Regions from separate parts of the Mesorhizobium sp. M0983 genome, predicted to be linked through region 2. Evidence: predicted binding sites of a transcription regulator. Region 2 holds the regulator's gene; each other region holds the start of a gene.
The links. Region 2 encodes LexA, which represses DNA repair genes until DNA is damaged. Its sites were predicted from a motif close to TGTTCNNNNTGTGTTCNG; they were not measured.
Positions count from the first base shown of each region.

Region 1: NKH71_RS29680 (ImuA family protein) is a predicted target of LexA. The motif match lies at 3,552-3,569, and genes of this name have one in related genera.
Region 3: recA (recombinase RecA) is a predicted target of LexA. The motif match lies at 3,975-3,992, and genes of this name have one in related genera.

Region 1 covers NZ_JAMYNH010000029.1:17,435-27,309, forward strand. The annotation lists gene NKH71_RS29670 (error-prone DNA polymerase) at 1-1,065, opposite strand, end outside; gene NKH71_RS29675 (DUF6504 family protein) at 1,062-2,540, opposite strand; gene NKH71_RS29680 (ImuA family protein) at 2,473-3,528, opposite strand; gene NKH71_RS29685 (metallopeptidase family protein) at 3,712-4,134, shown strand; gene NKH71_RS29690 (DUF1737 domain-containing protein) at 4,222-4,428, opposite strand; gene NKH71_RS29695 (HpcH/HpaI aldolase/citrate lyase family protein) at 4,453-5,334, opposite strand; gene NKH71_RS29700 (DUF4153 domain-containing protein) at 5,613-7,166, shown strand; gene NKH71_RS29705 (response regulator transcription factor) at 7,171-7,863, shown strand; gene NKH71_RS29710 (ATP-binding protein) at 7,851-9,437, shown strand; gene NKH71_RS29715 (NAD(P)/FAD-dependent oxidoreductase) at 9,469-9,875, shown strand, end outside.
Region 2 covers NZ_JAMYNH010000018.1:81,066-90,940, forward strand. The annotation lists gene NKH71_RS25845 (SurA N-terminal domain-containing protein) at 1-909, shown strand, start outside; gene trpD (anthranilate phosphoribosyltransferase) at 906-1,916, shown strand; gene trpC (indole-3-glycerol phosphate synthase TrpC) at 1,921-2,733, shown strand; gene moaC (cyclic pyranopterin monophosphate synthase MoaC) at 2,736-3,242, shown strand; gene NKH71_RS25865 (molybdopterin molybdotransferase MoeA) at 3,242-4,447, shown strand; gene NKH71_RS25870 (hormone-sensitive lipase) at 4,455-5,285, opposite strand; gene kynU (kynureninase) at 5,381-6,628, opposite strand; gene NKH71_RS25880 (hypothetical protein) at 6,814-7,140, opposite strand; gene lexA (transcriptional repressor LexA) at 7,099-7,830, shown strand; gene NKH71_RS25890 (ComEC/Rec2 family competence protein) at 7,824-9,875, opposite strand, start outside.
Region 3 covers NZ_JAMYNH010000011.1:192,217-202,091, reverse strand. The annotation lists gene alaS (alanine--tRNA ligase) at 1-2,493, opposite strand, end outside; gene recA (recombinase RecA) at 2,753-3,850, opposite strand; gene NKH71_RS21140 (PfkB family carbohydrate kinase) at 4,128-5,072, shown strand; gene NKH71_RS21135 (TfoX/Sxy family protein) at 5,107-5,430, opposite strand; gene NKH71_RS21130 (GFA family protein) at 5,521-6,018, shown strand; gene sufA (Fe-S cluster assembly scaffold SufA) at 6,236-6,616, opposite strand; gene NKH71_RS21120 (SUF system Fe-S cluster assembly protein) at 6,727-7,119, opposite strand; gene NKH71_RS21115 (cysteine desulfurase) at 7,112-8,365, opposite strand; gene sufD (Fe-S cluster assembly protein SufD) at 8,419-9,687, opposite strand; gene sufC (Fe-S cluster assembly ATPase SufC) at 9,731-9,875, opposite strand, start outside.

The sequences.
Region 1 (9,875 bases), on a different contig from region 2:
GCAGAAGCAGACGATCGAGTTGGCGGCGGAGCCGCGCCCCTGGCAGAGAATGTTCTGGCTGCGGGCGAATTTGACGATGTCGTAGACAGTCAGGAAATAGCGCGCGTAGTTCAGGCGCTCGATCAGAGCGAGCTCCTCCTCGATGCGCTGCGTCACAAAAGCGGGCACGCCCGAGGGGTAGCGGATGGCGGCCCCCTCCTTGGCCAGCCTTTCCAGCTCGGCCTGTGGCCCGAGGCCCGATTCCGTCGGCTCGTCGGGGTAGTTGTATTGCAGGTCACTGAGCGAGAAGCTCAGCTCGCCGGCAAAACGCAGCGTTTCCGCCAGCGCTTGCGGATGCCTGCGGAAAAGCCGTGCCATCTCCAGCGGTAGCTTTAAATGACGCTCGGCATTGGCCGCCAGTTCCAGCCCCACCTCGGCGACGGGCACATTGAGGCGGATCGCCGTCAGCACGTCCTGCAGCGGGCGCCGTTCCGACGTATGGTAGAGCACATCGTTGGTCGCCATCAGCGGGATGCCGGCCAGTTCGGCCATCGCCGCCGCCTGCTCGATACGGAAGCGGTCGCTGCCGCGGTAATCCGGCGAAACCGCAAACCGCAGGCTTTCGCCGAAGCGATCCGTGAGCCGGCTAAGCACAGCAAGGCTATCGGCCGCGCCCGTCGACACATCCGGCAGGATGGCCAGCGACAAGAGATCGCCCCATTCGAGAAGATCGCTTTCTTTGAGAAGCGTTGCTCCCTTTTCGTTTTCGTCGCGCAAATTGGCCTGCGTCAGCATGCGGCAGAGATGGCCCCAGCCCTTGCGGTTCTGCGGGTAAGCGAGAATGTCCGGCGTGCCGTCGCAAAATACCAGGCGGCAGCCGGGATGATAGGAAACACCCTCCACCTTGGCCTGCTGCCAGGCGCGCACGACGCCCGCCACCGTATTGCGGTCGGCGAGCCCGATCGCTGAAAACCCCATGAATTTCGCCGCGACCACCAGCTCCTCCGGTTTCGAGGCGCCGCGCAGGAACGAGAAGTTCGACTGGATGCCGAATTCGGCATAGGGAACGGCTGTCAGCGCATTCATGCGAAGACTCCATGCATGAACCAGCGCGGAGCGGGCTGCGAGGCGCCGTAGAGGCCTTGGCGGTAAAGCCAGTAACGGCGGCCGTCGGCATCCTCGATGCGGAAATAGTCCCGGGTCGGCGCATCTTCCCGTCCCGCCGCCTCTCGCCACCATTCAGGCGCAATGCGCTCCGGCCCTTCGGCGCGCGCGACCCGGTAGAGCGCGCGCCGCCAGCGGAAGTTCAAAGGTGGGCCTTCCGGCATTTCGGTGGCCGGCACCTCGATCGGCTCGGGCGAACGGAAAAGCCGGATCGGCCGTTCCGGCTGGAAGACGGTCGTGGGAGCATCCTTCACCTTGTCCGGCTGCTTCGGCGGCGAGCTTCTCTGCGGCGCTTCGGCGAAGGGAATGGCGGCGACGGCGCGCTCCGGCAGATGGCTCTCGACGGCGACCGGCTTCAAGACCGCGCCTTCGCCGAGCCGGGCGCGGATGCGGTCGGCAAAAAGCGCGATGTCGGCGCCCCCGTCGTTCGTCTCGCCGGCAAGGTCTGCCTGCTGCATGTCGAAGGCGGCGGCGGTCAGCACCGAGAGGCGCACGAGATCGAAACCATAGCCGGCGTCGATATCCTGTTCGAGCGCGGCAAGCCTTTCGTGAAACAATTTCTGGATCAGCAGCGGCTCGCGCAAAGGTCGCGAGGTGCCGACGGCGATGCGGCTGACGCCGCCATCGACGCGAAAGAGCAGCAGCGCCAGCCGCCTTGCGCCCTCGCCGCGACGCTCGAGGTCCTTCTTCAATGTGGCCGCCAGCATGCCTGTCAGCCGCTCGATGTCCTCGGTCAGCATGATCGGCTCGGCGAGGTGGCGTTCGACCGAAAGCGGCGCGACCGGCAGGCGCGGCGACACGGCTTCGTCGAGGCGGCCGAGCGCCTGGTCGAGGCGCAATAGCAGCGATGCGCCGAAGCGGCGGGCCAGCGGCGCGCGCGGTGCCGCCATGACGGCGCCCGCCGTGCGCAGGCCGACGCTTTCGAGGCTGGCGCGGACCTCTGGATCGATGCGCAGTGCCGCCAACGGCAAGGGCGCGAGAAGCGCTTCCTCCTCACCATCGGGAACGATGCGGTCGCCGGCAAACCGCGCCGCCGCCCAGGCCGAGCCCGGCGTGGCGGCAAGCCCGGCGCGGACATCGAAGCCCTGATGGAAAAAACGCGACAGGATGTCGTCCAGCATCGAGCGTTCGCCGCCGAAAAGATGGGTGCAGCCGGTGACGTCGAGATAGAGGCCATCGGCCCCGTCGAGCGCCACCAGCGGGGTATAGCGGTCGCACCAGTCGGCGAGGCCTTCGAGCAGGCGCCGGTCGGCTTCCGGATCGGCCTCCACGATGTCGATCGAGGGATGCATGGCGCGTGCATCGGCTATGCCCATGCCGCGTTTCAGGTTAAGCGCTTCGGCCCGCTCGTCGAGGGCGGCGATGCGCTGGGCGTTCCGGTCGCGGTGACTGATCACCAGCGGCAGGTGATCCGACGGCCGGGAACGCCAGGACCGCCCCAGGCGCTGCCGCAGGATCCTCTCGGCGGCGAGATGTGGAAACCACAGGGACAGGATTCTTTGCCCATTCCTCGCCCCGTCTTTCTTCGAATATGCGTTCATCGGGGTTCCACTCCAGTGTGAATTTTCCGGGCAAGGCAGTGCGGCTCTTGCCGATGGTGATGGTGAAGGCGGGCCGGCCGATCGAGCCGGCGAGCGGCCCGGCGATCGTCTCGCGCGCTGCCGCCGGTGCCGCCGACAGGATGAGGCGGACGGGCGCTGCCGTCGGCTCGGGCTCGCCGGCCTGGCGCAGCAGGAAAAGCGGCCGGCCGGCACTCTGCGCCCGGGCGTGCAGCCGCCGCGTCGCGGTGAGATCCAGCCGCTGCGGGTTGCCACGGATTTCGAGGATGACTGCGGCCAGCGCCGTCATCCTGGCGGCCTCCTCGGCGACCCACAGCGCATCGAGCAGCCTTGGCGCCTCGGAAAACAGCAATTGCTCCGGCTCGATGCCGAAGAAGGCGTGAAGCCCCCCGGCATAGGGAAAGCCGGCCTCGCGGAAAACCTCGGATGTGCCGATCCACAGCACCGGCAGTCGCGGCCCCTGGCTGAGGATCAGGCTGATGAGCGACAGGACAAAACCGGCGACTGCTCCGGCATCGCGGGTCGCGGCGCCATGAAACTCGCTCAGCGCCGCCTTCGGCAGGCCGCCGCTCAGCGCAGCATCGAGGCGCTCGGCACCGGTGCGCAAAAACGCATCGGGCGGCGCCACGGCGAGGCCGCGACGGACAATCGTCAGATTCCGAGCGGGTGTCGGATTCCGAGAGGATGCCAGACTCTGGCGAGGCACATCCGCGTCAAACGACGAACCGGCCGGCGCTTCCAGGCGCTCGGACAAGGTCCCTTCGATCTTCGCGATCTGGCGGCGCAGGGCAAAAACAGTCTCCCGCGCCACGGCGCTTGTCGCCATGACGGTCAGCTTCCACTCACAATTGTTCCTGTTATGTTCCTATAGATTCCAGAGGGCGGCCAAAGAGTCAAGCGGAGTCATGGGGAATTTATTCCTGCCTTGATGGCATGGTCCGGGCGCTCCAGCCCGACCATTTGCCGAGTCCGGCCCGAAAGCCTATATGCCGGGATCAAAGGACAAAGCATGGCTCGCATCTACCAAACACGCATCTGGCACGACCAGCTTTCGCCAACGATGGAGGAAATCGAGCTCCTGGCGCTGGAGGCCTATGCCCATCTGCCGGAGGAGTTTCGCAAGCTGACCGGCGAGATCGTCATTCAGATCGCCGAATTCCCGACCGACGAGATCATGGACGACCTTTCGCTGGAAACGCCCTTCGACCTGCTCGGCCTGTTCGAGGGGCGCGGCATCGCCGAGCGCTGGAATCCGCAGACCGGCGAAGGCCCGAACCGGATCACGCTCTACCGCCGCGCCATCCTCGACTACTGGGCCGAGAACGAGGAGACGCTGGGCGACATCGTCACCCATGTGCTGATCCATGAGATCGGTCACCATTTCGGCCTGTCGGACGATGATATGGAGAAGATCGAAGAGGCAGCGGAGTGACGTCGTTTTGACTGGAGAGCGCAGCGTTCCTTCGCGCCAGCGTCCAGAAGTGTCCCGCATTCGCGGGCACCCGAAGCGATGTCAGCGCTACCAGTCGCTGAGCTTGGTGTCGGGGCCGTATTCCTGGCCTTCGATGTCCTTCACCACCGCCTGGCCGCAGCGCATGGTCTTGGCATTCTTGTCATAGGCATAGGTCGGCGAGCCGAACAGGTGCCAGCCCTTGTTGAGCGCCGCCGTCACCTTGTGGCAGAAGCTGGCGTCGTCCGGGCCGGACAAAAAGCGGTAGAGTTTCATTTTCAATCCCGTCGTGAGTTGCAATCATGCGCGAACAGCGGCGGCCTTCGCCAGCAGTTTTTCGGCCTGCGCCAAATGCAGCTGCTCGACCATCTTTCCGTTCAGCGCAATCACCGCCTTGCCGGTATTTTCGGCAAGCGCGAAGGCATCCTTGATCGCGCCCGCCTCGGCTATCGCTTCAGGCGACGGCGCAAAGGCCCGGTTTGCGGCCTCGATCTGGGCCGGATGGATCAGCGATTTGCCGTCGAAGCCCATGGCGGCCGCTTCCGTGCACTCGCGCGCAAACCCGTCCATATCGCTAAAATCATTGAAGACGCCGTCGAGCAGGTCGAGGCTGCCGGCGCGCGCGGCGAGCACCATCTGCATCAGCCACGGCACGAGATAGCGCCGGTCGGGCGTGGTGAGAATTCCGGTGTCCTTGACCAGATCATTCGTTCCGGCAACGAAACAAACCAGTCGAGAGGCTGGGTCGCGGCCAAGCTCGGCGATCGGGCCGATGTTGAGCAGCGCCTTGGGTGTCTCCATCATCGCCCATAGCTTGACCTCGTCCGGCGCAAAATTGTCGTCGAGAACGTCACCGGCCTCGAGAATGTCGCGCGGCGTGTCGACCTTGGGCAGCAGGATGGCGTCGGGAGCGCATTTTGCCGCAGCCAGCAGATCGTCGGCGCCCCATTCGCTCGACAGCGCATTGATGCGCACAACCATCTCGCAGCGCCGGTTGGAACGGCCGGCGAAAATCCCCGCCAGTTTTTCGCGCGCGGAAAGCTTGTCGGCCGGGGCGACGGCGTCCTCGAGATCGATGACGACGGCATCGCAGGCCAGCGACCGGATCTTGGCCAATGCCTTGTCGTTCGAAGCCGGGACGTAAAGCACCGAGCGGCGCGGGCGGGAGGGTTCGGCAGTCATGTCCGATCTATGCCGCCTGCAGACGGCCGAGGCAAGCCGTGCATAAAAACTGCACGCAATTTCGGAAAATCTCCTCGTCTCCGCCCCGCTTGCCACCCGACAGAATGCGACAAGGGCGGCATGCAAGAGCAAACAAATTGCCGTTGGTCCCTGCCGTACCGGCTTCGCCGCGACAGCTGGTGGCTTGTCGATCCGCCCCCGGCAAACCTCCTCCCTTTCGTCCGCAAATCCCCGCCCAGATATTCCGGCCGCATCAAAGCGGCCGAGAAAGCCCGATCATGACAGCGTTCCTCACGCCGGCGCCGAGCTATTGCAGCCGCTTCGGCGTTGCCGTCCTGCTCGTCGCGCTGGCCGATTTTTTCTTCTATAGCCAACCGGCCGGCATCACGCTTTTCCTGTTCGGCGTTGCGATTGCCACCACGAGCATGGCTGTCCATCCTCTCGGCTCCTTCAACGATGGCAGGCCCTGGTTCAAGCCAGTTGCGCTGCTTGTGGCGCTGCTGCCGCTCGCGGAAAATGTCAGTGCGCTGTCCGTCTCGATCGGGCTGGCGGCGCTGGCCGTCTTCGCGCTTTCGCTGGCCGGGCGGTTGAAGCACGGGGTTGCCCGCATTGCCGGCCAACTCTCGCTATTCCTGCTTGCAACGCCCTTTCGGTTCGTCCTGGATTTCTTTCGCTGGCGCAAGGCGGCCCGGCAGCTTGGCCGACGGCGCGTGCGCCTTGCGACGATTGCCGTCTGGGTCATGCCGCTAAGCCTCGGCGCGGTGTTTCTCGCGCTGTTCGGCGCCGCCAATCCGGTCGTCGAATACTGGCTGTCGCTGATCGACCTAATGGCACTGCTCGAGCTCATCCAGCTGCCGCGTCTCGCCTTCTGGCTGTTCGTGCTGGTCGGCGTCTGGGCCTTTCTGCGCCCGCGCCTACCGCGCTTTCTCCGCTCCATTCCGCGTGTGCTGTCGCCTGTGCCTGTCGGCCGGGCGACGACAAAACCCGCCAAGGCGATCGAGGACATCATCTTCGGCAAGGCCGCGATTCTTCGTGCGCTGGTCGTCTTCAACATCCTTTTCGCGATGCAGACCGCGCTCGACGCCACCTATCTGTGGGGCGGCATCGCGCTTCCCGACGGGCTGACCTACGCCGCCTATGCGCATCGCGGCGCCTATCCCTTGATCATCACAGCGCTGCTCGCAGCCGGCTTCGTCCTGGCGGCGCTGCGGCCGGGCAGCACGACCTCCAGCGATCCGCTCATCCGCCGGCTGGTCTACGTCTGGGTGGCGCAGAACATCGTGCTGGTCATCTCGTCGATCCTGCGGCTCGACCTCTATATCGGCATCTACGCGCTGACCTACTGGCGCATCGCCGCCTTCGTCTGGATGGGACTGGTGGCGGCGGGCCTTGCCCTGATCATCGCCCGCATCGCGTTCGAAAAATCCAATGAATGGCTGCTTTCCGCCAATCTTCTGACGCTTTCAATGACGCTCTATGCCTGCTGCTTCGTCAACTTCGCGGCGCTGATCGCCAACTACAATGTCGAGCACTCATTCGAAATGACCGGCCAAGGCACCGAACTCGATTTCTGGTATCTGCGTACGCTCGGTCCCAGCGCCTGGCCGGCGCTCGACCGTTTCCTCGAGCATCAGGGCAGGACGAATGCGGCCAGCGTTTCCTCGTACCGCGAACTCGCCCGTTTGCTTGGGCAGGACGAGGCCCGCTACCGCGCCGGCCTAGAAAACTGGCGCGCCTGGAGCTTTCGCGACTGGCGGCGCCTTCGTGCTCTCGACACACGTATCCCGTTCGTGGTTCCTCCGATGTCCGAACCCTTCATGCCGGGCCGCTGATTTGATGCCGCACCACATACTGGTCGCCGACGACGATCCGCACATTCGCGAAATCATCTGCTTCGCGCTCGAAAAGGCCGGCATGAAGACGCTGGCGGTGCCGGACGGCGCGGCTGCCTTGCAGGCGATCGAACGCCGCGCGCCCGATCTCGTCGTGCTCGACATCGGCATGCCGGAAATGGACGGGCTGGAAGTGTGCCGGCGGCTGCGCCACACATCCGACGTGCCGGTGCTGTTCCTGTCCGCGCGGGATGAAGAGATCGACCGCATCCTCGGGCTGGAAATGGGCGGCGACGACTATGTCACCAAGCCGTTCAGCCCGCGCGAGCTGGTCGCCCGCGTCAACGTCATCCTGCGCCGCGCCCGGCCTGCGCCCGAACATGCCGACGATCGGCAATTCTCGCATGGCAGACTGGCCTTAGTGCCGGCAAGCCATACAGCCAGCTTCGACGGCAAGCCGCTGGTGCTGACGGGCATCGAATTCGCGATCCTGAAAGGGTTTTTGGCGCGTCCCGCGCATGTGCTCGGCCGCGACATGGTGATGGCTAATGCCTATGCTGCCAATATCCACGTCGCCGACCGCACCGTCGACAGCCATGTCCGCAACATCCGCGCCAAGCTGGCGGCGGTCGGCTGCGTCGATGCAATCGAGACCGTGCATGGCGTCGGCTTCCGGCTCGGCAAATGCGGCGCGTGAGCGCCCAAGAACGGATTGGCAGCAAATGGCGGCCACGGCTTGCCACGGTCGTCATTGCCATCCTGATCATGGTGATGGCACTGCCGCTGGCCGGCCTGTTCTTCTTCCGGCTGTACGAGAACCAGCTGATCCGCCAGACCGAGGCCGAGCTGATCGCGCAAGGTGCCGCCCTTGCCGCGATCTATGCGCTAGAGGTCCGTGAGGCCGGCCTTGCCCCGGAAAAGCTCGGCACACCCATGCCTCCACCCAGTACAAGGGATCGGGCTTCTGCCTACCAGCCGATCGAACCGCGCCTCGATCTTGCGTCCGACAGGATACTGCCGACCCGGCCCGCGGCCACGGCGGCCAGCGTCGATCCTGCCTTCGCGGCAATCGGCGCGCGGCTGTCGGGCATTCTTGCCGAGACGCAGAAAACCACGCTGGCCGGCTTTCGGCTGCTCGATCCCAGCGGCGTGGTCATTGCCGGCCGCGAGGAGGCCGGCCTGTCGCTCGCCGCGGTCGAAGAGGTTCGCGCAGCGCTTGCCGGCCGCTACGCCAGCGCGCTCAGGCTGCGGGTTCCCGACCAGCCATCGCCGCCGCTCTATTCGGTCAGCCGCGGCACCAAAGTCCGCGTCTTCGTCGCCATACCAGTTGCGGTCTCCGGCAAGGTCGCCGGCGTGGTCTATCTGTCGCGGACGCCGAACAACATCGTCAAGCATCTCTTTCGCGAGCGCGGCAAGGTGGCGCTGGCGGCAATCGCCATCCTCGGCGGCACGCTGCTGATCGGGCTGGTCTTCCTGCGCACCGTCAGCCGGCCGATCTATGCACTGATCGAGCGCACCGAGCGCATCGCCGCCGGCGACCGTGAGGCGATCAGGTCGCTTGATCACCACGGCACGCGCGAAATGGCGGCGCTCTCCGCGGCCTTCCTCGACATGGCCGAAAAGCTGCATGCGCGCTCCGACAGCATCCAGACCTTCGCCACCCACGTCTCGCACGAACTCAAATCGCCGCTGACGGCGATCCAGGGGGCAGCCGAACTGCTGCGCGATTCGGGCGGCGCGATGGACGAGGCCGAGCGGCGGCGTTTTTCAGACAATATCGTCACCGATGCCGGCCGGCTCAATCTGCTGGTGCGCCGCCTGCTTGACCTTGCGCGTGCCGAAAATCTCGAGCCCAGCGGCCAAGGCACATCACTCGCTCCGGCACTGGCGCTGCTGCCGGCCGACCACAGGCTGGCGGTGCGCCTCGAGGCGGGCGCCGATATCGGCCTGCGCATATCGGCCGAAAACGCCGCGATCGTGTTGGCCAATCTCATCGACAATTCGGCGCGACACGGCGCGACGCTGGTCTCGGTCACGGCAGCAAGCGCGGACGGCAAGGCCACCATTGTGGTGGACGATGACGGCGCCGGCATTTCGCCCAGCAACCGAGGCCGCATCTTCGAGCCGTTCTTCACCACGCGCCGCGATTCCGGCGGCACCGGCATGGGCCTCGGCATCGTGCTGGCCCTCCTGAAAGCGCATGATGGCACGATCCGGCTGGTTGACTCGGCGAGCGGCACGCGCTTCGAGATCATCCTGCCGGCGGCGTGACTCGGCGGTTCAGACCGGAAGGGCGAAAAAGGTGCATTACGACATCATCATCATCGGCGGAGCCATCGTCGGCTCCTCGGTCGCCTATTATCTGCGCGAGGAAGGGTTTTCGGGCCCGATCGCGGTTGTCGAGCGCGACCCGCAATTTTCCCATGCGGCGACAACGCTGTCCTGCGCCTCCATCCGCCAGCAGTTCTCGATCCCTGAAAACATCCGGCTGTCGCAGTTCACGCTGAAACTGTTCCGGCGGTTGAAGGAAGAATTCGGGGCGGACGCCGATATCGGCTTTCGCGAAGGCGGCTATCTGATCCTTGCCGGCGAAAACGGGCTGCCTATCCTGCAGGCCAACCACGAGGCGCAGATGGCCGAGGGCGCCGACATCGTGCTCGAGGATGCCGAGGCGCTTGTTCGTCGGTTTCCGTGGCTATCGGCCGAGGG
Region 2 (9,875 bases):
GCTGCCTTCAAGCTCAACGCCAATGAAGTCAGCCCGGTCGTACAGGGCGCCTTTGGCCCCGTTCTGCTGCGCGTCACCGAGGTCAAGCCCGAAGTGGTGAAGCCGCTGGCCGAAGTGTCCGAGCAGATCCGCAAGGATCTGGCACTGGGCGAGGCAAGCCGCATCTTGCTGGACGTGCACGACAATTACGAGGATACGCGCGCCTCCGGCAGTTCGCTCGCTGAGGCAGCTGCCAAATTGAAGCTGAAGGTCGTTACCATCGACGCCATCGACCGCACCGGCCGAAGGCCGGATGAAAGCATCGTCAAAGACCTGCCGGAATCGCCGGCGCTCATCAAGGCGGTGTTCGAATCCGAACCCGGAACCGACAATGAAGGCCTCACCACCGCCGATAACGGCTTCGTCTTCTACGACGTGAGCGCGATCACGCCGGCCCGCGACCGCACGCTGGACGAAGTCCGCCAGAAGGTCGTGGCCGACTGGACCGCGGCGGAGACTACCAAACGGCTTACCGCAAAGGCACAAGAGCTCGAGAAGCGTCTCAAGGCCGGCGCCACGCTCGAGGTGATCGCCGGTGAGCTCAAGCTCGAAAAGCAGACCAAGCGCGGCGTCAAGCGCGATGCTGACGACGTCGATTTCGGCAAGGAAGGGGCCGCCGCGATGTTCGGCGTCGGCGAAGGCGGCACCGGGTTGATCCCCTCGCCCACGGGCGACGGACAGATCCTGTTCAAGGTTGCCGAGGTATTCGAGCCCGCCGGGGCCGACGCCAACTCAGTACCCCAGGACGCGCAGAAATCCTTCACCTCCGGTATGTCCGACGACCTGCTCGACCAGTTGGTGGCGCAGTTGCAGACGCAATATGACGTCCGCATCGATCAGACGGCCGTAACCCAAGCCCTGGCCAGATGAGCGCGCTGAAGATCCACATCGCCAAGGTCGCCGCCGGTAGCGCTCTTTCCTTCGAGGAGGCGCGCGAGGCCTTCGACATCATCATGTCCGGTGACGCCACCCCCGGCCAGATCGGCGGCTTCCTGATGGCATTGCGGGTGCGCGGTGAGACCGTCAGCGAGATCGCCGGCGCCGTCGCCACCATGCGCGCCAAGATGCTGCGCGTCGAAGCCCCCGAGGGCGCCATCGACATTGTCGGCACCGGCGGCGACAATTCGCACAGCGTCAACATTTCGACCGCATCCGCCTTCGTCATCGCCGGCAGCGGCGTGCCCGTCGCCAAGCACGGCAATCGCGGACTGTCCTCGCTGACCGGCGCCGCCGATGTTCTGATCGCGTTGGGCGTCAAGATCGACATCCCTCCGGAGACGATCGGCCGCTGCATCCACGAGGCCGGAGTTGGCTTCATGTTCGCGCCGGCGCACCACCCGGCGATGAAGCATGTCGGCCCGACCCGGGTCGAGCTCGGCACCCGCACCATCTTCAACCTGCTGGGTCCGCTTTCCAATCCGGCCAGTGTCAGACGGCAGATGGTCGGCGTGTTCCTGCCCGAATGGATCATGCCGGTGGCAGAAACGTTGAAGGAGCTTGGTGCCGACCATGCCTGGGTCGTCCATGGCGACGGTTATGACGAGATCACCACCACCGGCGAGACGCAGGTCGCCGAATTGGCCGGCGGCGAGATCCGCAGCTTTGTGCTGACCCCGGAAGCGGTCGGGCTGAAGCGTCACACCAAGGACGAGTTGCGCGGCGGCGACGCCGCCCACAATGCCCAGGCACTGCGCGACATGCTGGGCGGCGCCGCCGGCGCCTTTCGCGACACGGTGCTGATGAATGCCGGCGCCGGGCTGGTGGTGGCCGGCAAGGCGACGACACTTGCCGACGGCATGGTGACGGCGGCGCAGGCCATCGACAGCGGCCGCGCGCTGAAAGTGCTCGACAGGCTGGTCGAGATTTCGAACGGTTAGAACTATGTCCGACATCCTGCGCAAGATCGAGGCTTACAAGCGCGACGAGATCGCGGCGGCCAAGGCGCAAGTGCCGTTTGCCGAGATCAAGGCACGGGCAACGGACGCCGAAGCGCCGCGCGGCTTTCTTTCCGCCCTTGAAGCAAAGCGCCAATCCGGCAGGTTCGCGCTGATTGCCGAAATCAAGAAGGCTAGCCCATCCAAAGGCCTGATCCGCGCCGATTTCGATCCGCCGGCGCTGGCCAGGGCCTATGCGGAAGGCGGTGCCGCCTGTCTTTCGGTGCTGACCGACGCACCCTCTTTCCAGGGGGCGCCCGCGTTCCTCAGCGATGCGCGCGCTGCCGTCGAGTTGCCTGCCTTGCGCAAGGATTTCCTGTTCGATCCCTATCAGGTCTACGAGGCCAGGGCATGGGGCGCCGATGCCATACTGATCATCATGGCCAGCGTCGACGACGCGTTGGCAAGAGAACTCGAAGCGACAGCTTTCGGGCTCGGCATGGACGCGCTGGTCGAAGTGCATGACGAGGCTGAGATGGAACGCGCGCTGCAGCTGTCGTCGCGGCTGATCGGTATCAACAACCGCAATCTCCGGACCTTCGAAACCAGCCTCGAGACCTCGGAACGGCTGGTCGCGATGGTGCCCGCCGACCGCCTTCTGGTCAGCGAGAGCGGTATCTTTTCGCATGACGATTGCCGCCGGCTGGAGCGGAGCGGCATCGCCACTTTTCTGGTCGGTGAGAGCCTGATGCGTCAACAGGACGTGGCCGCTGCAACGCGCCTGCTTTTGACGGGCAAGGCGCCGGCAGAGGCGATCTGAGGATGGCGGCCGCCCTCACCCATCTTGGCGCGCGCGGCGAAGCCAACATGGTCGATGTCGGCGACAAGGCTGAGACGGTGCGCACGGCAGTCGCGGAGGGCTTCGTGTCGATGCGGCCCGAGACCCTGGACATGATCCTCGCCGGCGATGCCAAGAAGGGCGACGTGCTCGGTACCGCGCGTATCGCCGGCATCATGGCGGCCAAGAAGACGCATGAACTGATCCCGCTCTGCCATCCACTGCTGCTGACCAGGATATCTGTCGATATCGAGCCGGACGCAGCTTTGCCCGGCCTGAAGGTCACAGCATTGACCCGCGTCACGGGCAAAACCGGCGTTGAGATGGAGGCCCTGAGCGCCGTCTCGGTCGCTTGCCTGACCATCTACGACATGGCCAAGGCGGTCGACCGCGCCATGGTCATCTCCGGTATCAGGCTGGTTGAAAAGACCGGCGGCAAATCCGGCGACTACAAGATCACCGAAGATGGGGTCACCGAGGCAGGCCGCTGATGGCGCTGGTCCCAGTTGCTGAGGCGCTCGAGCGCCTGTTGGACGGCGCAGCTGCACTGCAGGGCGAACGCGTCGCGCTGCTGGATGCCGCCGACCGCGTGCTGGCGGAGCCGGTTGTGGCGCTCCGCACTCAGCCGCCGTTCAACGCCTCCGCCATGGACGGCTATGCCGTGCGGGCGGCTGATATCGCGTCCTTACCAGCAAAGCTTTCGGTGGTCGGCATGGCGCCGGCCGGAAGCGGCTTTGCCGGGACGGTGCAGCAGGGGCAGGCCGTCCGTATCTTCACCGGCGCGCCGCTTCCCGAAGGCGCCGACACCATCGTCATCCAGGAGAACGTCCGCGATCTCGGCCGCGGTGTCGTCGAAGTGACGGAGCCGACGGTGCAGGGGCGAAACATCCGCCGCCTCGGGCTCGATTTCGCCAAAGGCGACGTCCTGCTGCACAAAGGCCGCCTGCTCGACCCGGCGGCCTTGTCGCTGGCGGCATCGGCCAACCACCCTGAGGTCGGCGTGGTCAAAAGGCCGTTGGTCGCCATCATCGCCACCGGCGACGAATTGCTGCCGCCGGGCAGCGAGCTTGGCCCCGACCAGATCATCTCCTCCAACGCCTATGGTGTCGCCGCCGCCGCACAGTCGGTCCGTGCGCGAGTGCTCGACCTTGGCATCGCGCCGGACCGCAGGGAGGCGATCGCTGCGCTGGTGGAAAAGGCCGTGAAGGCTGGCGCGAACGTCATCGTCACGCTGGGCGGTGCCTCGGTCGGTGACCACGATTTCGTCCATGACGTGCTGACCGGGCAAGGCATGACTCTCGATTTCTGGAAGATCGCCATGCGGCCGGGCAAGCCGCTGATGTTCGGGCGGCTGGGCGACATTCGCTGCATCGGCTTGCCCGGCAATCCGGTGGCGAGCCTGGTCTGCACCCAGCTCTTCCTGAAGCCGCTGCTGGCGCGGCTCGGCGGCCGCGCCTTTCAGCAGGATATGCGTGAGGCACGGCTCGGCGCTGCCATGCCGGCCAACGATCTCAGGCAGGATTATGTGCGGGCTGTTGTCAGCGCTGACGCCGGCACGCTCGTGGCGACGCCGTTCAGCATCCAGGATTCCTCGATGCTGAAAATGCTGGCCGATGCCAACGGGCTGATCGTCCGTGCGCCGTTCACGCCCGCCGCGGCGGCGGGCGCCGCTTGCGACGTGCTGATGCTACGCTGAACCTGCCTCACTCCGAGATCAAGGTCCGGGTCAGCGGATGGTCTGGATCGGCCAAACCGTCGATGATGTTGAAATGATGCCGGTCAGGCTCGACCACCGAACTGGTCGCGGCACCCAGGCCGATCCAGATGTTGGCCAGCAACGCGCTCTGGCGCAGGAATTCGGCGCGCTCGCCGCCGCCGGCCCAGCAGGTCAGGCGGGCCTTGTCCATCGGGCGCAGCAGCACCGGGCTTTCGGCCTGCGCCTCGGCCTCATCGATCGCCAGCGTCTCGTTCATGCCGGTGCGCATGATCGGGCGCAAATCGTGCACACCCGAGATCGATACGACATGGCGAATGCGCCGGACAATTTCGGGCGCCAGCGGCGTCGTCGTCGTAACCATCCGGCTAACAAGATGGCCACCGGCCGAGTGTCCGGTCAGCATCAGCGGCCCTGCGACCATCCCCGCCGCCTTGCCGATCGCCGCGCCGACTTCCTTGACGATGCCGCCAATGCGCATCTGCGGACAGAGCGTGTAGGACGGCATCGCCACGGCATAGCCGCGATCAACAGCGCCAGCGGCAAGATGCGACCAGAAACTCTTGTCGAATGCCATCCAGTAGCCGCCATGGACGAACACCACGAGCCCCTTGGGCTTGGTGGCCGGCAGGAAAAGATCGAGCCGGTTGCGTGGGCCATGGCCATAGGCCATGTCGAGCCGCGCCCGGCCCTCGGTCGAAAGCACGTCGCGAAAAACCCGCGCGGGCTCGACCCAGGCCGCCGGCCAGCGATCGCTGCCGGCTATGTTGGCGCCGTTGGCATAGGCGTTGTCCCAATCGGCAATGTGACGTTCGAACACCCTGCGCCCTCCCCTGGCAATATGGCCTTGCAACGAGCGTGAGCATCGCGCGGGGCGTCGTCGCCAGCCTCACGATTCCAGCTCTCGCATCAATCTCAAGTGACAGCCGCCTTGATGGCGAAGCGCGCATCCTTCCACGCACCGGTGCGCAGGATGTCCTCAAGCACTTCGACGGCCTGCCAGACATCGGCATAGCCGACATAGAGCGGGGTGAAGCCGAAGCGCATGGTCGATGGCGCGCGAAAATCGCCGATCACGCCACGTTCGATCAGCGCGCGCATGATCTGGTAGCCATGCTCGTGCATGAATGAAATCTGGCTGCCGCGTTTTTCCCCGTCGCGCGTGCTTTCGAGCGTTAGCCCGTAAGTGCCGCACTTTGCCTCGACGAGCTCGATGAACAGATCAGCCAGCGCGATGCTCTTCTTGCGCACCGCCGTCATGTCGACATCGTTCCAGATGTCGAGCGCGCCCTTCAGCGTGCGCATCGACAGGACCGGCTGGGTGCCGCACAGAAACCGGCGGATGCCGGTGCCGGCCGCATAGCCTGGCTCGAAGGCGAAGGGCCGTGCATGGCCCCACCAGCCGGTGAGCGGCTGCTGGATGTCGGCAAGATGCCGCTCAGCCGCATAGATGAAGGCAGGCGCGCCCGGTCCGCCATTCAGATATTTGTAGGTGCAGCCAACGGCAAAATCGGCGTTTGCCGTGTCGAGCTCGACTGGCATCGCACCGGCGGTGTGGCAGAGATCCCAGACGATCATCGCCCCGGCTTCCTGGGCCCTGCGCGTCAGCGCCGGCATGTCGCGCAGTTCGCCCGACTTGTAGTTGACGTGGTTGACCAGCACCACGGCGGTGCGTTCGTCGATCAGCTCTTCGATGCTCGGCGCGTCGACCCCCGAGAGGCACAGCAGCGTATCTTTTCGCGTCGAAACCACACCCTCAGCCATGTAGAGGTCTGTCGGAAAACTGTCGCCCTCGGCGACGATGACCTGCCGCTCCGGCCGCATGGCCATGGCGGCGTGCAGCAGCTTGTAGATGTTGACCGATGTCGTGTCGCAGACCACCGTCTGGCCGGCCGCGGCACCGATCAGGCGCCCGAGCTGGTCGCCGAGTTCGAGCGGCATGTTGAACCAGCCGGCCGTGTTCCAGGCGCGGATGAGATCATGCGCCCATTCTTCGGTCGCTGCCTTGCTCAATTCATCGAAAGCTGCACGCGAAGCGGCCCCTAGCGAATTGCCGTCGAGATAGATCACTCCTTGCGGCAGCACAAAGCGGTCGCGCATCGCGCGCAGCGGATCTGCAGCATCCATCGCCCTTATGGCAACGAGATCGCGAATTCCTGTCATGATTTGTCTGCTCCCCCAAGATTCACCGCAACGCCGGACACGCATCGACGGCATCCATCGGTCACGAGCGGTTCTCCATTACCTGGTATCGCGCAGCAAGGCTCCACCGGCGACAAGTTGCCTGACCACGCGGTGGAAACCAGGAGCCAAGCCAACCCAAGGTTGGCGTTTTGAGTTCGTTTCGTTCACGGTGCATTGACCAAACCGCACAGTCGATACGGCTTCAATTCCGTGCCCTTTGCCGGCTGACGGCCGATACCAGTGCCGCCTTCTGGGAACCCAGAGGCCGCAAACGAAAGCAGAATCAAGGCGATGACGCCCGCGGCGGTGAAAATGCAGCGTTCCGGTTTGGTGAGTGGTATCGTTTCCCGAGCCCTAACACATTCATTAAACTTTAAACAGTTGCGGAACACAACTGGAACAGATAGTGTTTGTTCTGGGTTTGTTTTCTGATTCTGTTGGGGGTCGCTATGCTGACACGCAAACAACACGAACTGCTTATGTTCATCCACGAAAGGCTGAAGGAAAGCGGTATCCCGCCCTCCTTCGACGAGATGAAGGAAGCGCTCGACCTGGCTTCCAAATCGGGAATCCACCGGCTGATTACGGCGCTGGAGGAGCGCGGCTTCATTCGCCGTTTGCCCAACCGGGCCCGTGCACTGGAGGTGCTGCGCCTGCCCGATTCGATCGCCCCCGGCCTAAATGCGGCACGCAAGTTCTCGCCGAGCGTCATCCAGGGCAGTCTTGGGCAAGGTCCTCGGCAGGGCAAGCCGACATCGTCGCGCATGCCTGCAGCCGGCAATGACGACGATGTCGTCGCCGCCGTGTCGATCCCGGTGATGGGCCGCATCGCCGCCGGTGTGCCGATCGATGCCATCCAGCACCAGACGCATTCGATCTCGGTGCCGCCGGACATGATCATGGGCGGCGAGCATTATGCGCTGGAGGTCAAAGGCGATTCGATGATCGAGGCTGGCATTTTCGACGGCGACACGGTGATCATCCGCAATGCCGATACGGCGAGCCCCGGTGAGATCGTGGTGGCACTGGTCGACGAGGAAGAAGCGACGCTGAAGCGGTTCCGCCGCAAGGGCGCCTCGATCGCCCTGGAAGCCGCCAATCCGGCCTACGAGACGCGCATCTTCGGACCAGACAGGGTCAAGGTGCAGGGCAAGCTCGTTGGGCTGATCCGCCGCTACTGAGCTGCGCCCTTGGCGCCGGCTTTTGGCTTGTCGGCTCTGCGGTATGGCGGCATGCCCCGCGCCGCGCGGGAAAATTTCCGCTGCACGTGCCAGGGCCGGTATGATTTTTCGACGGCGAAGCGGATTTCGGCGCGTGTTGCCGCTTGTGGATCGAAATAGACGGCCGCACTTCCCGCGCGCGCCAGTTGCCGTTTGGTGACGACGAGGACCAGCCGGTCGTAGTAGCAGGGATTATGGGCGGTGGCGTCGTCGATGACGATCAAGCTGGCAAAGGCGCAGGCTGGCCGTGCAGTATCGCGGTCATTGGCTAGCGCGATGATCGCGCCGGATGGATGCCTGGCAAGGCAGAGACCGTCCGTGCAAATGAACGGCATGCCCGGCGGTAAGTCGGCCGGATCGGCAATGTCGAATTGCGGATCGTTCTTTCCAGGTGTTTCCGGCGCGACGATAGCCTCTGATGTGAGCGCGCGTTTCCAGTTGTCGATGGTGAACTCATTCGGGCGTGCCCGGTTGACCGCGAGTTCACCGCTGCCGATCGGCAGCGCGACGAGCCGTGCGTCCTCCGAGATCAATACATCGGGTACGCGCGTCTGCGTTGTCGTTAGCAAGCCGGCGAGCGCAAAAGGAAGGGCCACGAGCCGCAACCAGGTCGTCGCCATGCTGGCAATGACGAGGGCGATCGTCACCAAAAGGACAGATCTCAGCGAAATCAGCCCGACCGCATCGATCGGCGAGCGCTCGGAGATCCACCCGGACAGGGCGATCATCGCCGTCAGCCCCTTGCCCATCACGTAGAGGAAAGGCCCATCCGCGCCGAACGGCATCGCCAGCGCACTGAGGACGGCGAAGGGCATGACGACCAGTGAGATGATAGGCATGATGGCCAGATTGGCGAACAGGCTGAGCGGCGCCACGCGCTGGAAATGCCATATGGCGAAAAGCGCCGTGGCGCTCCCTGCAATGATCGAGGTCATCGCCAGGCCGCCCATGCCCAGCAGTACCTTTCTAGTGGCAAAGCGTAGCGGCGACCGCCGGGGCGGCGGCGTGGTGGCCCCGCCGGCGCGGTAATCGGACCAGCCTGCATAGGCGCCGACAAGGGCCGCCGTCGCGGCGAAGGACATCTGGAAGCTCGGACCGACCACCTCGTGCGGCGACACCAGAATGACCGCGATGGCCGAGATCGCCAGGTTGCGCATGGTGAGCGCGGCCCGGTCGAACAGCACGGCGATAAGCATCACCGCCAGCATGATGAAGCTGCGTTCGGCCGCCACCACAATGCCGGAAAAGACGAGGTAGGCCGCAATCGAAAAAAGCGCGGCGGCCGCGGCATATTTCTTGACCGGCCGTCGCGATGAGAAATCGGGAAACAACGCAAAGGTGCCGCGTAGCAGCGCCATGATGGTGCCGGCGACCAACGCCATATGCAGCCCCGAGATGGAGATGATGTGATAGATGCCTGTACGCCGCATCGCTTCGTTGATCTCCTCGGGAATGCCGGCGCGCACGCCGACGATCAGCGCAGCAGCAATCTCGCCCTCGGCGCCGCCGATGCGGCTGCGGATATGGTCGGCGATGGATTCGCGCGCGTCTTCGATCGAGGAAGAAAGCCGCGCGGCAAGCGGCATGCTGCCCGACGACACGACTTTCGGATTGCCGAGAAAAAAGCCGCTGCCGCCGATACCGGCGAAATAGCTGTCGAAGGAGAAATCATAGCTGTCGGGCCGCACCGGCCCGGTCGGCGGCAGCAGCCGCACATAGCCGGCGATCTCGGAACCGGCGGTCAGCTCAGCCGGTATTTTCATCGCCGAAACGCGGACCCGTTCCGGCATGTAGCGCAGTGTCGGCCTGGCGGTTGAGATCACATCGATCGTCAGCCTGATGCGGCCGCTCGCCATGGGCTCGAACGATACGACGCGACCCGTGAGGCGCGTTGAGATTTCGGAACCGAGCATATGCGTTCCGACACGCCAGGTCTCGACCTTGGCGGCAAGCACGCCAAGCGCGCAGAGCAACGCCGCCATGAAGCACAGGCGGGTTCTGGGCCA
Region 3 (9,875 bases), on a different contig from region 2:
GACCGCGACGACGACGCTCGCCTTGTTGTCCTCGCCGGCGCCGACAAAGACGACGACGCCGGAGCCGAGCGACTTCTTGCCGGCATCGGCCAGCGGCTTCAAATCCTTTGGCGAGACGCCCGATACCGCCTTGCCGAGAAAACCGACACCGGCAATCGTTTCGTTTTCCGCAGGCACACCGGCTGGCGAGCGATCGCCGAGCGCCAGTTTCTTGCGCGCCTCGGTCAGCTCCTTTTCGAGCTTCTTGCGCTCGTCGAGCAGTGCCTCGACGCGGGCCGGCACATCGGCCGGCGAAATCTTCAGCGCGGCGGCGGCCGCCTTCAGCCGCTTGTCCTGCTCGTCGAGATGCTTTCTGGCCGCCTCGCCGGTCAACGCCTCGATGCGGCGCACGCCGGCAGCGACCGCGCTGTCGGACACGATGCGCACCAGGCCGATATCGCCGGTCGCCCTAACATGGGTGCCGCCGCATAGCTCGACCGAATAGGGCCGGTTGGCCTTGGCGCCATGCAGGCCTGTGCCCATCGAAACGACGCGCACCTCATCGCCATATTTCTCGCCAAACAGCGCCATGGCGCCTTCGGCAATGGCGTCGTCGACCGACATCAGGCGCGTGGTTACAGGGCTATTCTGAACGACGATTTCGTTTGCCATGCGCTCGACCTCTTCGAGCTCGTCCGGCGAGATCGGCTTGTTGTGGGAGATGTCGAAGCGCAGACGCTCTGGCGCGACCAGTGAGCCCTTCTGCGCCACATGGGTACCCAGCACCTCGCGCAGCGCCTCATGGATCAGATGCGTGGCGGAATGGTTCGCGCGCAGCCTGGAGCGGCGCGCGTGGTCCACCCTCAGCTCGACGGTCGCGCCCGTCTTGACCGTGCCGTTGGCCACCTTGCCGACATGGACGAAAAGCCCATCGGCCTTCTTCTGCGTATCGGATATCTCGATCGAGAACCCGTCGCCTGAAATGACGCCGGTATCGCCCATCTGGCCACCGGACTCGCCATAGAACGGCGTCTGGTTGACAACCACGGCAACGGCGTCGCCTTTGCCGGCACTGTCGACGGTCTTGCCGTCCCTGACCAGCGCCTGGACGAGGCCTTCCGCCTGCTCGGTCTCATAGCCCAGGAATTCGGTGGCGCCGTTCTCCTCACGCACCGCGAACCATACCGTTTCGGTTGCGGCCTCACCGGAACCAGCCCAGCTTTTGCGCGCCTCCGCCTTCTGCCGCTCCATCGCCTCGGTGAAGCCGGCAAGGTTGACCGAGATGTTGCGCTGGCGCAGCGCGTCCTGCGTCAGATCGAGCGGAAAGCCATAGGTGTCGTAGAGCTTGAACGCTGTCTCGCCATCCAGCATGTCGCCGGAGACCAACTTTTCCGTCGCCTCCGAAAGCAAGCCCAAGCCTCGCACCAGCGTCTTGCGGAAACGAGTTTCCTCAAGCTTCAGCGTCTCGGTGATCATCTGCTCGCCGCGCACCAGTTCCGGGTAGGCTTGGCTCATCTCGCGGACCAGCGCCGGCACCAGCTTCCACATCAGCGGCTCATTCGAGCCGAGCAACTGCGCGTGGCGCATGGCGCGGCGCATGATGCGACGAAGCACGTAGCCCCGCCCTTCGTTGGACGGCAGCACGCCGTCGGCGACCAGGAAGCAGGACGAACGCAAGTGGTCGGCGATGACGCGGAACGATGCGACGGTGTCCGCATCCGGACCGCGGCCAAGCGCCGACGACGCAGCGTCGATCAGGTGGCGGAACAGGTCGGTTTCGAAGACGCTATCAACTCCTTGCAGGATGGAGGCCATGCGCTCGAGGCCCATGCCCGTGTCGATCGACGGACGCGGCAGGTCGACGCGCTCGTCCTTCGTCACCTGTTCATACTGCATGAACACCAGGTTCCAGAATTCGAGGAAACGGTCGCCATCCTCCTCGGGGCTGCCGGGAGGGCCACCCCAGATGTGCTCGCCACGGTCGATGAATATCTCCGAACACGGCCCGCACGGTCCGGTGTCGCCCATTGCCCAGAAATTGTCCGAGGTCGCGATGCGGATGATGCGATCGTCGGAAAGACCGGCGATCTTCTTCCAGTAGGAGGCGGCCTCGTCGTCGGTGTGGTAGACGGTGACCAGCAGCTTGTCCTTCTTCAGCCCGAACTCCCTGGTGATCAGGTTCCAGGCAAGCTCTATGGCGCGCTCCTTGAAATAATCGCCGAAGGAGAAATTGCCGAGCATCTCGAAGAAGGTCAGGTGTCGCGCGGTGTAGCCGACATTGTCGAGGTCGTTGTGCTTGCCGCCGGCACGAACACTCTTCTGGGCAGTCGTCGCACGCGAATAGGGCCGCTTCTCCAGACCGGTGAAAACGTTCTTGAACTGCACCATGCCGGCATTGGTGAACATCAGCGTCGGGTCGTTGCGCGGCACCAGCGGGCTCGACGCGACGACCTCGTGACCTTCCTTGCGAAAATAGTCGAGAAATGCCGACCGGATCTCGTTGACGCCACTCATGAATACTGCCTTTTCGAGAGAACCGCCGGCTGCCGGCGGAAAATAGACATGGCCTTTTAGCGGTCGCACCGCAGCCTGTCCAGAAACACCAAATGGGCTCAAATCCCGGCTTTCACCGGCGCTTTGAAATGCGTCTGACTCGCCGTCAAACGCCAACCGCCGGCACGGGGCCGGCGGTTCAAAATGTACCGATTACGCAAACTCAAAATCAAAACATCAAATCCGAACCTGGCTGACGCTCCGGGAGGCGTCGCTTTTCCTACATCGCCCCGGCGTCGTCCTCGAAACCGTCGTCGCTGCTTTCGGAGCCGCCGTTCTCAAGGAATTTCTCGGCGATCAATCCGGCATTCTGCCTCAGCGCCAATTCGATCTCGCGCGCCGTGTCGGGATTGTCGCGCAGGAACAGTTTTGCGTTTTCGCGGCCCTGGCCGAGACGCTGCGAATTATAGGAGAACCAGGCGCCCGACTTTTCGACCACGCCAGCCTTGACGCCGAGATCGACCAGCTCGCCGGTCTTGGAGACGCCCTCGCCATACATGATGTCGAACTCGACCACCTTGAAGGGCGGCGCCAGCTTGTTCTTGACGACCTTGACGCGGGTCTGGTTGCCGACGACCTCGTCGCGATCCTTGACCGAGCCGATGCGGCGGATGTCGAGGCGGACCGAGGCATAGAATTTCAGCGCGTTGCCGCCGGTCGTCGTCTCGGGCGAACCAAACATCACGCCGATCTTCATGCGGATCTGGTTGATGAAGATGACCATGGTGTTGGAGCGCGAGATCGAGGCGGTGAGCTTGCGCAGTGCCTGGCTCATCAGGCGGGCCTGCAGGCCGGGCAGCGAATCGCCCATCTCGCCTTCGATTTCGGCCCGCGGCGTCAGCGCCGCCACCGAATCGACCACCAGCACGTCGATGGCGCCGGAGCGCACCAGCGTGTCGCATATCTCCAGCGCCTGTTCGCCGGTATCGGGCTGCGAGATCAGCAGGTTTTCGAGATCGACGCCGAGCTTGCGGGCATAGACCGGATCGAGCGCATGCTCGGCATCGACAAAGGCGCAGATGCCGCCCTTCTTCTGGGCTTCGGCCACCGTGTGCAGCGCCAGCGTCGTCTTGCCCGAGCTTTCCGGTCCGTAGATCTCGACGATGCGGCCGCGCGGCAGGCCGCCGACGCCAAGCGCGATGTCCAACCCAAGCGAGCCGGTCGGCACCGTTTCGATCTCGACGACCTGCTCGTTCGCGCCGAGCCGCATGATCGAACCCTTGCCGAAGGCACGCTCGATTTGCGACAGCGCCGCATCCAGAGCCTTTGATTTGTCCACCGCTTTGTCCTCTACAAGCCGCAAAGAATTCTGAGCCATGATACATCACCCCGTGGTCGTCAATGGAGGCCGGACAATCCCGCAATCCTTAAAAGAATGTACCTCGTTTGTTCTCATTTGTCAATGAGCCCCAAGGGTTTGAAAAATAACGGATATCCATATTTGTTCTATTTTTGTTTCACAATTTTGCTTCCGGACGTATCCCGCCTCGCATGCGGCGCCGTTGCCGTCACCATCCGAATCGCACCCGCGATTGCAGGGTTCCGCCCGGCGACCTAGTCTCCTCCCGGGCAACAGCAAAGGGCATTTTGCCGGCATGATGAAATCCCCGACGATCCTGGCCGTGGGTGGCGCCTATATCGAGCGGCGCGGCCGGGTTGCCGGCGCCTTCGTGCCGGCCGCTTCCAACCCCGGCACGATGCGCGAGCATGTCGGCGGCGCCGCCTTCAACGCCTTGCGCTGTGCGGTGCGGCGCGGCGTCTCGGCCTCGCTGCTTTCGGTGCGCGGCGGCGATGCCCTGGGCGACACGGTTTTACGCGCCGTCACCGACGCCGGCATTGCCGATTTGTCGGCGGTGTTCCTCGACCGCGCGACGCCAAGCCATACGATGCTGGTCGATAGCGACGGCGGGCTGATCGCCGGCCTTGCCGACATGGTGCTCTACGAGCTGGCGCTTCCCAAGCAGATCCGCCGCGCCAAGGTGCGAGACGCGATCGGTTCGGCCGACGCGGTGCTGTGCGACGCCAACCTGCCGTCTTCCGCAGTGGCGCGGCTGGCGGCACTCGCCGCCGGCAAGCCGGTGTTTGCGCTTGCCGTCTCGCCCAGCAAAGCGGCGCGGCTGACGCCGGTGCTTGATTTTCTGGCACTCGCCTTCATGAACCGGCACGAGGCCGGCGTGCTCGCCGGCGTCGACATCGATGCTGACGACCAAGGCATCGTCGACGGCCTGAGACGCGCGGGCCTGAAAAGCGGCGTGATCACCGCTGGCGACGGACCGGTGCTCGGTTTCGACAAATTGGGCGCGTTCTCGATCCTGCCACCGCCGCTCCAAAAGCGGACCGATGCTGCCGGCGCCGGTGACGCATTGGCCGGCGCGACGATCGCCGCCCTGCTGCGCGGCCTGACGCTGCGCGCGGCACTGCGCGAAGGCGTTGCCGTATCTATGCTCGCCGTCGAGAGCGCCGATACTGTTGCGGCCTTCAGCGGTGCCGGCTTTGCCGAGGCGCTGGCGCTCGTGCCCGAGGCGCGGGACCTGGCGTGAAATGCGGCCCAGAATTGCCGAAGCATGACGCAGCCTATTTGCCGGCGCGCCGTCCTGCCTCGTAGGCGCGGCGCGCCCAGATCGCCATCTCGTCGGGGTCGTCGAAAGCGCTGTCGGGAACGCTCCAATAGGGCATCGACACCAGCTTTCCGTGGCGCGAGCCGGTATAGGTCCATTGCCGGCAGCCGGCCGCTTCGAAATCCGGGGCGCTTTCGGCGTCGGCCTTCAGCATCAATTCGCCACGGATGACAATGGCGACGATGACGCCATCGAAATAGATGCCCTTGCCGCCGAACAGCGTGCGGATGCTGACCGGGCCGAGGCCTTCGAAAAGCTCTTCTATGCGCTCGTTGTCCATGGCGCGATCATGTCACCGGGATTTCCCCTTGTCATCGCCGCTACCGGCACCATCCTGACAAGTTCAGAATCAGTTTCATCGGAGTTTTTCATGCCGCTTCTGCTCAAAGGGTCCTGCCGGTGCAATGCCGTGCGTTTCGAGGTGGAAAGCCACACGCCGGTGCCGTTCATGCTGTGCTACTGCTCGATCTGCCGCAAGCAGCAGGGCGGCGGCGGTTTCGCCATCAATCTCGGCGCCGATTACGAGACGCTGAAAATCGAGGGCAAGCGCCATCTCGGCGTCTACCGGGCCGAGATCGAGGACGACGAGCACCCGCAACGCGAGATCTCGACGGGCGAACGGAACTTCTGCACGAAATGCGGGACGGCACTCTGGCTCTACGATCCAACCTGGCCGGAGCTGGTGCATCCGTTTGCCTCGGCGATCGACACAAACCTGCCGAAGCCGCCGGAGAAGGTGCATCTGATGCTGAAATACAAGGCGAACTGGGTCGAGCCCGATATCGGCAAGGGCGACAAGGTCTTCGATGTCTACCCGGAAGAGTCGATCGCCGACTGGCACAAACGAACCGGGATGTGGGTGGATTAGCGTTTCTTCTCCCCGTTCGCTATCGCGTATGGGCAAGCGCCCCCTCACCCGGATTGCCAACCGAATTGCGAAGGGCAATTCGGGGCAATCCGACCTCTCCCCGAGGGGAGAGGCTGGCGCCAGCCTCTTCTCCCCATCGGGGAGAAGGTGGCCCGAAGGGCCGGATGAGGGGGCCTCCCCGTATGCGATTGCCGCCGGGAACGGCGAAGGAAAAGCCTTAGGCCGAAGCGCGCGCCTCGGCCAGTGCCTTCAGATCGGCAGGCTTCAATTCGACCGATTCGCCGCAGCCGCAGGCCGAGCTCTGGTTCGGGTTGCGGAAGGTGAAGCCGGTGCGCAGCGTCGTCTGCTCGAAATCCATCTCGGTGCCGAACAGGAAAAGCGCTGCCTCAGGCGCGACATAGACGTGGGCGCCGTCGCGCTCGACATGATCGTCCTTAGTGTTGGGCTCGGTCACCAGGTCGACCGTATATTCCATGCCGGCGCAGCCGCCCTTCTTGATGCCGAGGCGAATGCCATGCGCATTCTCACGGGTCGCGACGATCTCGCGCACCCGGTCGGCAGCCTTTTCGGTCATCGTGATGACGGCAAAGCGTCCCATTCTTTCCTTCTCCATTGCGCGCAGGTTCAAGGTCTGCCGAATGATTCCTCACCTAAAATGGTGAAGTTTTGTACCCGGCGCAAGTGCGCCAGCCTTTGGCTGGTCGGATGCTAGTACCACCCCACCGCTACCTGTGCCTCTTCCGACATGCGGTCGGGCGACCAAGGCGGGTCGAAGGTCATGTTGACCTCGACGCCGGAAACGCCTTCGACGGCGCCGACGGCGTTTTCGACCCAGCCCGGCATTTCACCGGCCACCGGGCAGCCCGGCGCGGTCAGCGTCATGTCGATCTTGACCGAGCGGTCGTCCTCGATGTCGATCTTGTAGACGAGGCCGAGCTCGTAGATGTCGGCCGGGATTTCGGGGTCATAGACCGTCTTCAGCGCCGAGACGATGTCGTCTGTCAGCCGCGCCAATTCGTCGGCGGGGATTGTCGATCCGGAAACCGCCGCATTGGTCGTCGTTTCCGAATTGGTCTCGGCGGTGTGGCTGGCATCATCCATGGTCGTCACCGAAGAACTTTCGCGCCTTTTCCAGCGCATCGGCCAAAGCATCGACTTCGGCCCTGGTATTGTACATGCCGAACGATGCCCTGCATGTGGATGTTACGCCGAAGCGTTTCAACAGCGGCTGGGCGCAATGCGTGCCGGCGCGGACGGCCACGCCTTGCCGGTCGATGACCATCGACACATCATGCGCGTGGATGCCCTGCAGCTCGAACGAGATGATGGCGCCCTTGCCAGGCGCATCGCCGAAGATGCGCAGCGAGTTGATGGCGCGCAGTTTTTCATGCGCATAGTCCTTCAGATCGGCCTCATGGGCGGCGATGCGCTCGCGTCCGATCTTTTCCATGTATTCCAGCGCCGCACCCAGCCCGATCGCCTGGACGATCGGCGGCGTGCCGGCCTCGAAACGGTGCGGCGGGTCGTTGTAGGTGACGATGTCTTGCGTCACCTCCTCGATCATTTCGCCGCCGCCCATGAACGGGCGCATCCGCTCCAGAATATCCTTCTTGCCGTAGAGCACGCCGATGCCCGACGGGCCATAGACCTTGTGGCCGGTGAAGACGAAGAAATCGCAGTCGAGATCCTGCACGTCGATCGGCATATGCACGGCGCTCTGGCTGCCGTCGACCAGCACCGGAATGCCGCGGGCGTGCGCAATGCGCACGATCTCCTTGATCGGCGTGACCGTGCCCAGCGCATTTGACATATGGGTAATGGCAACCAGCTTGGTGCGGTCGGTCAGCCGTTTTTCGAATTCCTCGATGTGGAAGACGCCGAGATCGTCGACCGGCACCCAAACCAGTTTTGCGCCCTGCCGCTCGCGGATGAAATGCCACGGCACGATGTTGGAGTGGTGCTCCATGATCGACAGCACGATCTCGTCGCCTTCGCCGATATTGGGCATGCCGAAGCCATAGGCGACGGTGTTGATCGCCGCCGTGGTGTTCGAGGTGAAGACGATGTTGTCGGTGCTCGGCGCGTTGAGAAATCTCTGTACTATCTTGCGCGCGTTCTCATAGGCGTCGGTCGCGGCGTTCGACAGGAAATGCAGGCCGCGATGGACGTTGGCGTATTCCTGGGAATAGGCGTGCTGGATGGCGTCGAGCACAGCCTGCGGCTTCTGCGCCGAGGCGCCATTGTCGAGATAGACCAGCGGTTTGCCGTAGACTTGCCGCGACAGGATCGGGAAGTCGCGGCGGATCGCCTCGACGTCGTAGGGAATGTTTTCGACTTTCTGGTCCATCACAAGCTCTCTCGAGGCATCGCCTCATTCCGTCCAGCACCCCTCGGCCAATTCTACCCGTGCGTCAAAAACCAATCGTCGAGCCGTCGTTCCAGCGCCTCGACGATGGCCTCGTCGTCCAGTTCCTCGATCACTTCGGCGACGAAGGCCTTGACCAGCAGGCCGCGCGCGGTCTTCTCGTCGATGCCGCGCGCCATCAGGTAGAACAGATGGCTGTGGTCGATCTCGGTGACGGTCGCGCCATGGCCGCAAACGACGTCGTCGGCGAAGATTTCAAGCTCCGGCTTGGTCGAAAACTCACCGTCGTCCGACAACAGCAGCGTGTTGCAGGCCATCTTGGCGTTGGTCTTCTGCGCATATTGGTGGACGTTGATACGACCCTGGAAGACGCCGCGCGCCTTGCCGGTCACCACGTTGCGGATGACTTCGGTCGAGGCGGTGTGCGGCACGGCATGGTCGAGCACCATGGTGACGTCGGTATGGGTGTCGCCGGCCAAAAGATTGATGCCGCGCAGCGTGAAGTCGGCGCCCTCGCCGGTCGTCCTCACGACGACCTCCTGGCGCACCAGCTTGCCGCCGGCATTCATGACGAACAGCGTCAGTTTCGAATTCTTGCCGAGATGCGCCTTGAACTGGGCGAGATGTGTTGCCGTATCCGGCTGCTCCTGCACGATGAGCCATGTCACTTCGGCGCCCTCGCCAAGCACAAGCTGGCTGACCGAGCTGACCAGCGCCGCCCCCTCGCCCGCCTGGCGCTCGACGATGACAGCCTTGGCGCCGGCACCGACGCGGACGGCCAGGCGTACATGCGTCTGTCCACCGGCCTGCAAATTCTGCAGCTCAAGCGGCTTTTCCAGTTCGGCACCGTCGGCGATGTCGACGAAATAGCCGTCGGCGACAAAGGCGGTGTTCAGCGCGCCGATCGCGTCATCGGTGCCATAGGGATCCAACCCCGGCGCGATGCTGCCGTCGGTCAGCTTCTCCGACAGGCGCTGTACGGCGACGCCTTCGATATCGGGCAGTTTCGCGCTCGAAACCCCGTTCAGGACCGGCAAAACCGAGGAGTCTTCGACGATCGGCGCAATGGCTTTCGCGACCGCTGCCGGATCGAAGTCCGGCACCGAGGTCAGCAGCCGGCGCAGGTCCGTATAATGCCAGGATTCGATGCGCCGCGTCGGCAGGCCGCCCTTGATCGCCTCGATGGCGTCGTCGCGCTTCAGCATCACCGCGCCGTCGCCGGGCAGCAGCGACAGCCGCTCGCCAAAGGCGTCGATCAGCGCCGTTTCGGCCAATGTTCGCTGGGGTGTCGTGTGCATGTTCATCAGTATCGCCTTGTTTGGCTTGCCTTCCGGGCCTGCTGGCATCTCACGCGGCTTGCCCGATCACGCCGGCATAGCCATTGGCCTCGAGGTCGAGCGCCAGCGACTTGTCGCCCGACTTGATCACCTGGCCTCTGTAGAGCACGTGCACCGTATCCGGCACGATGTATTGGAGCAGGCGCTGGTAGTGG